Regions from separate parts of the Allobosea sp. TAB14 genome, predicted to be linked through region 2. Evidence: predicted binding sites of a transcription regulator. Region 2 holds the regulator's gene; each other region holds the start of a gene.
The links. The regulator PhoB, encoded in region 2, activates phosphate uptake and scavenging genes when phosphate is short. The targets are predictions, from matches to a motif close to TGTCATNNANCTGTCAT.

Region 1 (3,235 bases), on a different contig from region 2:
GGCGCCGTCGCGCAGCCGCATCTGCCCGGCGGTGATGATCTGCATGCCGGGCGTCAGCCCGCTGACGATCTCGACCTTGCCCGGCAGGCGCTTGCCGAGCTCGACGCTGAGGCGCTTCGCYTTGCCGTTCTCGACGACATAGACCATCTTGCCGACGGCATCCGGCACCACCGCCATCTCCGGCACCACGATCGCGTTCGGGCGCTGGTCGATGGTGATGGCGAGGCGGGCGAAGAGGCCGGGCTTGAGCGCGAGATCCGCGTTCGGGATCGTCGCGCGCAGGCGGATGGCGCGGCCGTTCACGTCCACGACCGGGTCGATCGCGAAGATCTTGCCGGTGAATTTCCGGTCGACGACCGCATCGACCCGCATCTGCACGGGCTGCCCGACCTTGAGGCGGCTGAGGAAGATCTCCGGAACGCGGAAATCGATCTTGATCGGGTCGACGCTGGTCAGGGTGATCAGCGGCTTGCCGACCGGGACATAGTCGCCGACGCCGACCGCGCGCAGGCCGACCACGCCGTTGAACGGCGCGAGGATGGTCGATTGCGCGAGCTTGGCCTTGGCGAGCTGGACGCGGGCCTCGGTCGAGGCGAGCTTCGCCGCGGATTCGTCGAGCGCGACCTGCGTGCCGGAACCGCGCGAGACCAACCCCCTCAGACGCTCGTTGGTGTCGCGGGCGAGGCCGAGATCGGCCATCGCCTGCTTGAGCTCGGCATCGAGGATCGCGGTGTCGAGCTTGACCAGCTCCTGCCCGGCCTTGACCGGCTCGCCTTCCCTGAAGCCGAGCGAGACGACGCGGCCGGCGATCTCGGGGGCGATGACGACGGATTCGTCGGCGGCCAAAGTGCCGAGCGCCTCGACCTCCTCGCTGACCGTCATGATCTCGACGGAGGCGACTTCCACCGGCACCGCCGCACGCGCAGTCGGCGCCACGCTGGCCTGGGCCGGCTGGCTGCCGGCCAGACGCATCCGGTAGCCGTAATACCCGCCGCCTGCCAGGCCGGCAACGAGGAGAAGGAGAACGAACCGCTTCATCAGGCTGGGGGCTCCGTTGCCGCCGGTTGGTCTTAAATGGAACGAAAGGCCTTGCTAAGATGCCGGCACGCCACAGCGGCACAAAAACGCATGTTTTTGCGCCGCCGCCGCATCGATCCGGCGCCTTTAGGCACCTATGCAAGATACCTGCCGGGGCGCGACGCGCCGATACGGCGCCTCTGCCGCACGCAGGCATCCATCCTCATCCTGCCGATAAGTCACCCATCGTCCAAGCGCATTTTACCGACCTCACGAAAATGTTGGCCCGCCCGGCCCCGTGAAAGGCCGTTCGGAGCCGCACAGCGGCCGCCCGCCGTCACGCCGCTGTCATCTCCGGCCGATAGCGCTTCTTCCCATGCATGAATCTTGGCTCCGACGGCTCCGGCCGGCCCGGTGTCGCCATCGTGCGAAATGTCATGTTCGAGAACCTTTCATGTTGCGCATCGAAGGCCTGGTGAAGCGCTTCGGCGACAAGAACGCCGTCGACAATGTCTCGCTGTCGATCCCCAACGGCGAGATGGTCGGCGTCATCGGCCGGTCCGGAGCCGGCAAATCGACGCTGCTGCGCATGCTCAACCGGCTCGCCGAGCCGAGCGCCGGGCGCATCATCTGCGAGGAGCGTGACATCACGGCGCTGAAGGGCACCGCGCTCAGGCGCTGGCGCCGCGACACCGCGATGATCTTCCAGCAATTCAACCTCGTCGGCCGCCTCGACGTGCTCACCAACGTGCTGCTCGGCCGGCTCAATCACCGCTCGCCCGCGCTGACGCTGGTGAAGAGCTTCTCCACCGACGACAAGATCCGCGCCATCGCCGCGCTCGAGCGGCTCGACATGGCCCATCTCCTCGCCCAGCGTGCCGAGACCCTGTCGGGCGGCCAGCAGCAGCGCGTCGCCATCGCCCGCGCTCTGGTCCAGGAGCCGCGCATCATCCTGGCCGACGAGCCGATCGCCTCGCTCGACCCGCGCAACACCCAGGTCGTGATGGACGCACTGTTCCGCATYAAYCGCGAGSACGGCATCACCGTGATGTGCAACCTGCACGACCTCGATATCGCAGCGAAATACTGCGACCGGCTGATCGGCATGGCCGCCGGCAAGGTCGTCTTCGACGACGTGCCGCAGGCGCTGACCCGCGAGGTCGCGGCCGAGCTCTACGGCATCGAGGCCAAGGATGCCGGCGCCGAGGCCCTGGATGCGCTCGACGCCATCGCCGCCTCCGAAGCCAAGCGCGCCAAGCAGAAGATCGCCTGAGCGGCCGCCGCGCCGCCAGCCGCGAGAAGACGAGCCTAACCCGAAGACCCGCACCCAAAGGAGCAGACCGCATGCTGACCCGTCGCCATACCCTGAAGCTCGCCGCCGCCGGCCTCGCCGTCGCCGCCACCCCGGCTTTCGCCCAGGACTGGAAGGCGAAGTATCCGGAGCTCGTCTTCGCCATCATCCCGGCCGAGAACGCCTCGGGCGTCGTCGACCGCTACACCCCCTTCGTGAACTATCTCTCGAAGGAGCTCGGCACCAAGGTGACGCTGCGCGTCGCCAATGACTACGCCGCGATCATCGAGGGCCAGCGCGCCGGCAACATCCAGATCGGCATGTACGGCCCGGCTTCCTTCGCCCGCGCCCGCGTCACCGGCGTCAAGGTCGACGCCTTCGCGATCGAGACCAATCTCGACGGCACCAAGGGCTATCACTCCGTCTTCTACGTGAAGAAGGATTCGCCCTACCAGAAGATCGAGGACCTCAAGGGCAAGAACCTCGGCCTCGTCGACCCGAACTCCACCTCGGGCAACAACGTGCCGCGCTTCGTCCTCGACAAGATGAAGATCGACCCGGACACCTTCTTCTCCAAGGTCGTCTATACCGGCAGCCACGAGAACGCGATCATCGCGCTGCAGCAGGGCACTGTCGACGTCGCCGCGAACTGGTGGAACGACGAGAACGAGTCGAACCTGCTCCGCATGGCCCGCAAGAACATGGYCAAGGCCGASGAYTTCCGGATCATCTACAAGTCCGAGCAGATCGTGAACTCGCCGATGGCCTATCTCTCGGACCTGCCTGAGGACCTCAAGGCCAAGATCCGCGACGCCGTCCTCAACCTCGCCACCAAGGACAAGGCCGCCTTCGACAAGATCTATGAAGGCAAGCAGGGCCCGCTCGTCGCCGTCGACAACAAGGCCTACGACCCGGTCATCGAGCTCA
Region 2 (3,235 bases):
ACGGCATGGCTCATCGACGGCGCTCCCGGACAGGCTTGCCGGCGGCTCTCGAAAGCGCCATCGACCGCGATGCCGTTGGTCCGCGGAAACCACCGCAGCACGGGCAGATTGTCAAATTCATGCGAGCCCCTCCTCCCCAAGCGTAAGAATGACCTCTTGACCCGGCAGCCAGCAAACGAAACGATCTCCGGTAGCCTAGTCCAAAACGGAATACCCATGGCCTTGCGGCCCCCGCCCTCCTCCACCGCCATGCGCGCCTTCGTCACCGTCGCGCGACTGGGCTCGACCGCCCGCGCCGCCGGCGTCGTCAACCTCACCCAGAGCGCGGTCTCCAAGCAGATCCTGTCGCTCGAGCACCATCTCGGCACCGTGCTGTTCGAGCGCAATCCGGTCGGCCTCAAGCTGACCGAGGCCGGCGCGATCTACCTGCCCTATGCCGAAGCCGCCCTGGAGCAGATGGAACGCGGAGCCATGCGCCTGGCCGAGCGCGTCGCCATCGCCCGGCCGATCCGGTTGCACATGGTCGCCATCGCCGGCGAGCGCTGGCTGATGGAGCGCTTCCCCGTCTTCGCCGAGGCCCATCCCGGCGTCGACGTCCAGTTCACCAACTATGTCAGCGAAAACGAGACGGAAGAGCCGGACATCGAGATCAACCACGGCACCCCGCCCTGGCCCGGCAAGGAGGCGCATTATCTGTTCGGCCGAGATGTCGCCCTCGTCGCCGCGCCCGAATTGCTGGAGCGCATGGGCGGTTTCCGCCGCGCCGCCGACATCCAGAAGATGACGCTGCTGCAGCATTACCAGATGCCGGCCTTCTGGGCCGAGTTCACCGAGGCGCATGGCCTGCGCGGCGCGGTGCCGGCCCATACCGTCCGCTACGGCTATTACTCCGTCATCATCCGCGCCGCGGTCGCGGGGCTCGGCGTCGCGCTGGCGCCACGCTGCTATGTCGCCGAGGAACTGGCCTCGGGCGCATTGGTCAACCCCCTCGATATCGGCTTCACCAGCGTCACCGGCTGCTGGCTGACCCGCCGCCTGGACCAGCCCTCGCGCCCCGGCCTCGACGCCTTCATCGCCTGGCTGAGGACGGAGGCCGCGGCTTTCGACGCGGCGACGCGAGCGGCCTGAGCGCCCGCAACCTCCCGGCCGGCCATGCGTTGACATCGGCACARGAGGAGGCCGCCATGATCACCATTCTTCCGGCGCCCGACCATGTTCTCGCCATCGCGTTCAGCGGCACCATCGAGCCGGCCGATATCGAGCGCGTCGCCGCCGATGTCGAAGACCGGCTGAGCCGGCACGAGAAGGTCTCGATCCTCGCCGACATCACCGCCTTCGACGACATGACCTTCGCCGCGGCCTGGAAGGACGCGCGCTACAGCTTCGGCAAGCTCTGGGAACTCAAGCGCTTCCCCAAGGAGGCGATCATCGTCGAGAAGGGCTGGCTCGATCGCGTCGCGCGGCTCTTCGCTCCGGTGGTTCCCTTCGTCGAGATCCGCACCTTTCCGCCGGCCGAGCGCGAAGCCGCGCTGGCCTGGGCCGCCGATATCGAGGGCGGCCCCGACACCTGAGGCACGGGCGCTGCGAGCCGGGGCTCGGCTCGCGTGTCAGCTCCGGCGGCAGTCAGCTTCTGGCGAACGTCTCGTCGAAGGCATAGCCGGCGCCGCGCACCGTCCTGAGCGGGTCCTTGGCGTCGGCAGGGGTGATCGCCTTGCGCAGGCGCCCGACATGCACGTCGACCGTGCGCTCGTCGATATAGACGTCCCGGCCCCAGACGGCGTCGAGGAGCTGGGCGCGGGAATAGACGCGGCCCGGTGCCTGCATCAGGAATTCGAGCAGGCGGAACTCGGTCGGCCCCAGATGCAGCTCGCTGCCGGCGCGGCGGACGCGCCGGGTGGTGCGGTCGAGTTCGAGGTCGCCCGCCTGCAGAAGACCGGCGACATGGCCAGGCTTCGCCCGGCGCAGCAGCGCCTGGATGCGCGCCGTCAGCTCCGGCAGGGAGAAAGGCTTCACGACATAGTCGTCGGCGCCGGTCGCGAGCCCGCGCACCCGCTCGGTCTCCTCGCCGCGTGCCGTCAGCATGATGATCGGCACCCGCTCGGTGTCGCGCCGCGAGCGCAGCCGGCGGCAGAGCTCGATGCCGGAAAGGCCCGGCAGCATCCAGTCCAGCAGCACCAGATCGGGCGTGTGGTCGCGCAGATGCAGTTCGGCGTCGTCCCCCCGCGCCACGCTGTCGACCTCGAAGCCCTCGGCTTCGAGGTTGTAGCGCAGCAGCAGGGTGAGAGGCTCTTCGTCCTCGACGATCAGGATGCGTGCCGCCATGATTCCTTAGCCTCAGCTACCCGTGATCGCCTCGACCTCGATATTGGTCGTGTCGAGCTTCGGCCGGTTCGCGTCGAGCGAGTCACCGGTGATGAGATAGTGGATCGTCTCGGCGATGTTGGTGGTGTGGTCGCCGATGCGCTCGATGTTCTTGGCGCAGAACAGGAGATGCGTGCAGAAGGTGATGTTGCGCGGATCTTCCATCATATAGGTCAGGAGCTCGCGGAACAGCGAGGTGTAGAGCGCGTCGATCTCGTCGTCGCGGCGCCAGACCTCGAGCGCCTTCTGCTCGTTGCCGGCGGCATAGGCGTCGAGCACGTCCTTGAGCTGCGCCTGAACGAGGCGGCTGATGTGCTCCAGCCCGACCACGGCGCGGTGCGGCGGCTGGAACTGCCCGGAGATGGCGACGGCGCGCTTGGCGATGTTCTTGGCGAGATCGCCGACACGCTCGACATCCGCAGCGATGCGGATGGCGGAGATCAGCTCGCGCAGATCGTTGGCCAGCGGCTGGCGCCGGGCGATGGTCAGCACCGCCTTCTCCTCGACCTCGCGCTGGAGATTGTCGAGGCGCTGATCGGCGGAGATGATCTTCTGGGCCAGCGTGGTGTCGCGGCGCACCAGCGCCACGGTCGCATCGCCGAGCATGCGCTCGGCCATCCCGCCCATTTCGGCGAGGCTGCGGCGAAGGCCTTCGAGATCGGCGTCGTAGGAGCGGACGATATGGTCGGTCATGGGGTTCCTCCTCCGTCGCCGCTCAGCCGAACCGGCCGGTGACGTAATCCTGCGTCTGCTTCTTCGCCGGGTTCATGAAGATCGTGTTGGTCGGCGCGAACTCGATGACCTCGCCGAGATACATGAAGGCCGTGTACTGCGAGATGCGCGCCGCCTGCTGCATGTTGTGGGTGACGATGGC
Region 3 (3,235 bases), on a different contig from region 2:
CAATCGCGTCGACGAGATCGCCTTCCACCCGGCCTGGCACGAATTGATGGGGCTCGCGATCGGGCAGGAGGCCCATGCGCTCGCCTGGAACCGGCCGGAGCCTGGCGCGCAGGTGGCTCGCGCCGCCTTGCAATATCTCTGGTACGGCGCCGAGAGCGGGGTCTGCTGCCCGATCAGCATGACCTATGCGGCCGTGCCGGTGTTGAAACAGGACCATCTGCTTTGGGAGCAGTGGGGCTCTCTCGTCACCTCCGACCGCTACGATCCGCGGCAGGGGCCGGCGCATCTGAAGACGGGCGCGACTGTCGGCACGGCGATGACGGAGACGCAAGGCGGCTCGGATCTGCGGCAGACGCAGACGGTGGCCGAGGACAATCGCGACGGCACATGGTCGCTGCATGGCCGGAAGTGGTTCTTCTCGGTGCCGCATTCCGACGTCTTCCTGACATTGGCGCGGACGGGCGAGGGCATCTCCTGCTTCGTCGTGCCGGGCTGGTTGCCCGACGGATCGCGCAACGGCGCCGCGATCCAGCGCTTGAAGGACAAGGTCGGCAACCGCTCCAACGCTTCTTCCGAGGTCGAGTTCAGGGGCGCGATCGGCCATCTCATCGGCGAGCCGGGTCGGGGCATCCGCACGGGCCTGTCGATGAACCACAATTCGCGGCTCGACATCGCGGCGGCGTCGTCCGGGCTGATGCGGATGGCGGTCTCGCTGGCGGCGCATCACGCGCAGCATCGCCGCGCCTTCCAGAAGGCGTTGATCGACCAGCCGATCATGCAGAACGTGCTCGCCGACATTGCCATCGAGGCGGAAGCCGCGGCTTGGCTCGCCTTCCGGCTGTTCGCGGCGCTTGACCGGCAAGATGAGTCCCCGAGCGAGCGGCTGCTCGCGCGGGTCGGCGCGCCGATCGCGAAATACTGGATCACGCGGCGGGCGCCCGCGGTCGTCACCGAGGCGCTGGAATGCCATGGCGGCAACGGCTTCATCGAGGAGAACCCGATGGCGCGGCTCTACAGGGAGGCGCCGCTCAACGCGATCTGGGAGGGCTCGGGCAATGTCATCTGCCTGGACGTGCTGCGTTCGCTGGCGCGCGAGGAGGGCGCTGTCGATGTATTGCGGGCGGAGCTGATGGCGGCTGCGGGCGCGAACCGGCGCTACGATGCGGCGCTGAAACGGCTGGAGGGCGAGTTGCCGGAGATGATGCGCAACGAGGGGCAGGCGCGGCGATTGACCGAGAAGCTGGCGTTGATGCTGCAGGGCTCGTTGCTGTTGGCATGACGCATGTGTCTCAAGCTGCTTCCGGCTCGAACGTCATCGCCTCGCCATTGATGCAGTAGCGCAGGCCGGTCGGGGGCGGGCCGTCCGGGAAAACGTGGCCGAGATGGCCGCCGCAATTGGCGCAGTGGACCTCGACCCGGTGCATGCCGTGGCTGTGATCCTCGCTGGCGCCGACCGCACCTTCCAGCGGTTGGTCGAAGCTCGGCCAGCCGGTGCCACTCTCGAATTTCTTGCCCGATTTGAACAGCTTCTGGCCGCAGCCGGCGCAGGAGAAGGTGCCGGCGCGCTTCTCGTAGTTGAGCGCGCAGGAACCTGCCCGCTCGGTGCCGTGGCCGCGCAGGATGCGATACTGCTCGGGTGTCAGGCGCGCACGCCATTCGGCATCGCTGAGCTGAAAGGGGAAAGTTTCGGCCTGCTTCTTCTCGGCGCCGAACATGCTCGTCAGACCCATGATGATCTCCTTCTCGGCGGATGGCTCGCGATGCCATCGGCTCGGTCCGGCCCAATATGGCTTTTCGGCCGCCGATTTTCAGCCCCCTCGGCGCTGGACCCTGCTTCACGATAGCGGCAGCGCGGGCCCCGTCACCGGACCGTCATGCGACTCCTCTAGTCGGCTCGCCACCTTGAAAGGGGAGGCGGGAACCAGTGACGCAATCGGCACGGACGGTTCGGCGGACGACAACGCTGGGCCTCAGCACAGCGGTCCAGCGCAGCAAACGGCTCTCCAAGGCGGGCCTGCTGGAATGGATGTTCACCCGCGCCTTCTCGGGGCTCGTCTATCCGCAGATATGGGAAGACCCTGTCGTCGACATGGCGGCGCTTGCGCTCAAGGCGGACGACCATGTCGTCGCGATCGCGTCCGGCTCCTGCAACGTCCTGTCCTATCTGACCGCGGCGCCGATCCGCGTCAGCGCGGTCGATCTCAACGGTGCCCATATCGCGCTGGGGCGGCTGAAGCTCGCGGCGCTGGGGCGCATGACGGATTACTCGACCTTCCGCCGCTTCTTCGGCGCGGCCGACCGCCGCGAGAATGTCGCCTTCTACGATGGCGAGATCGCGCCGCATCTCGACGCTGTCTCGCGCGGCTACTGGGAGGGGCGCGGCCTCGGCGGGCGCCGCCGGATCAACCTCTTCGCCAAGGGCTTCTACCGCTACGGGCTGCTCGGCCGCTTCATCGGCACCGGCCATCTGCTGGCGCGATTGCTCGGCGGCAATCCCCGCGCGATGTTGGCCGCGCGCGATCTCGCTGAGCAGCGGCAGCTTTACGACCGCCATCTCGCGCCGATGTTCGAGCGCAGGCTGGTGCGCTGGCTGGTGCGCCAGCCGGCCTCGCTCTACGGCCTCGGCATTCCGCCGGCGCAGTACAAGGCGCTCGCGGCCGATGGCGAGGACGGCATCCTCGGCGCGCTGCGGCTCAGGCTCGAGCGCCTCGCCTGCGGTTTCGACCTGAAGGACAATTATTTCGCGCAGCAGGCCTTCGGGCGCCGCTATGGCGAAAGCGCGGATGTGACGCTGCCACCCTATCTCCAGCCGCAGAATTTCGAGACCGTGAAGGCCCGGGCCGGTGCGGTCGGCTATCGCCAGAGCGCGATCACGGCCTTCCTGGAAGACCAGCCGGCGAAGAGCTGCGACGCCTATGTGCTGCTCGATGCGCAGGACTGGATGAACGATGCCGACCTCACGGCGCTGTGGTCGCAGATCACGCGCACGGCCAAGCCGGGCGCAAGGGTGATCTTCCGGACCGCGGCCGATGAGCGATTGCTGCCGGGCCGCGTGCCGGCCGCGATCCTCGACCAATGGCGCTATGACGAGGCCCGCAGCCGCGATCTCTGTCGCCAGGACCGCTCCGCTATCTATGGCGGCTTCCATCTCTACACCCTGCCAGGGCAGGTGGCGTGAGCGCGGTCGGGGAGACGGGCTCGGCCGCTGGGCTGATGGACCAGATCTACCGGCATC

Region 1: a site for PhoB is predicted at 1,353-1,369, ahead of phnC (phosphonate ABC transporter ATP-binding protein). Genes of this name have one in related genera too.
Region 3: a site for PhoB is predicted at 1,860-1,876, ahead of AB4Y99_RS01730 (BtaA family protein). Genes of this name have one in related genera too.

The regions. Positions count from the first base shown of each region.
Region 1 covers NZ_JBFRDQ010000043.1:21,572-24,806, reverse strand. The annotation lists gene AB4Y99_RS08785 (efflux RND transporter periplasmic adaptor subunit) at 1-1,038, opposite strand, end outside; gene phnC (phosphonate ABC transporter ATP-binding protein) at 1,472-2,290, shown strand; gene phnD (phosphonate ABC transporter substrate-binding protein) at 2,362-3,235, shown strand, end outside.
Region 2 covers NZ_JBFRDQ010000180.1:11,007-14,241, reverse strand. The annotation lists gene AB4Y99_RS22055 (amino acid ABC transporter permease) at 1-14, opposite strand, end outside; gene AB4Y99_RS22050 (LysR substrate-binding domain-containing protein) at 217-1,128, shown strand; gene AB4Y99_RS22045 (SpoIIAA family protein) at 1,185-1,571, shown strand; gene phoB (phosphate regulon transcriptional regulator PhoB) at 1,624-2,322, opposite strand; gene phoU (phosphate signaling complex protein PhoU) at 2,335-3,054, opposite strand; gene pstB (phosphate ABC transporter ATP-binding protein PstB) at 3,077-3,235, opposite strand, start outside.
Region 3 covers NZ_JBFRDQ010000005.1:70,109-73,343, forward strand. The annotation lists gene AB4Y99_RS01720 (acyl-CoA dehydrogenase family protein) at 1-1,279, shown strand, start outside; gene msrB (peptide-methionine (R)-S-oxide reductase MsrB) at 1,290-1,730, opposite strand; gene AB4Y99_RS01730 (BtaA family protein) at 1,925-3,178, shown strand; gene AB4Y99_RS01735 (class I SAM-dependent methyltransferase) at 3,214-3,235, shown strand, end outside.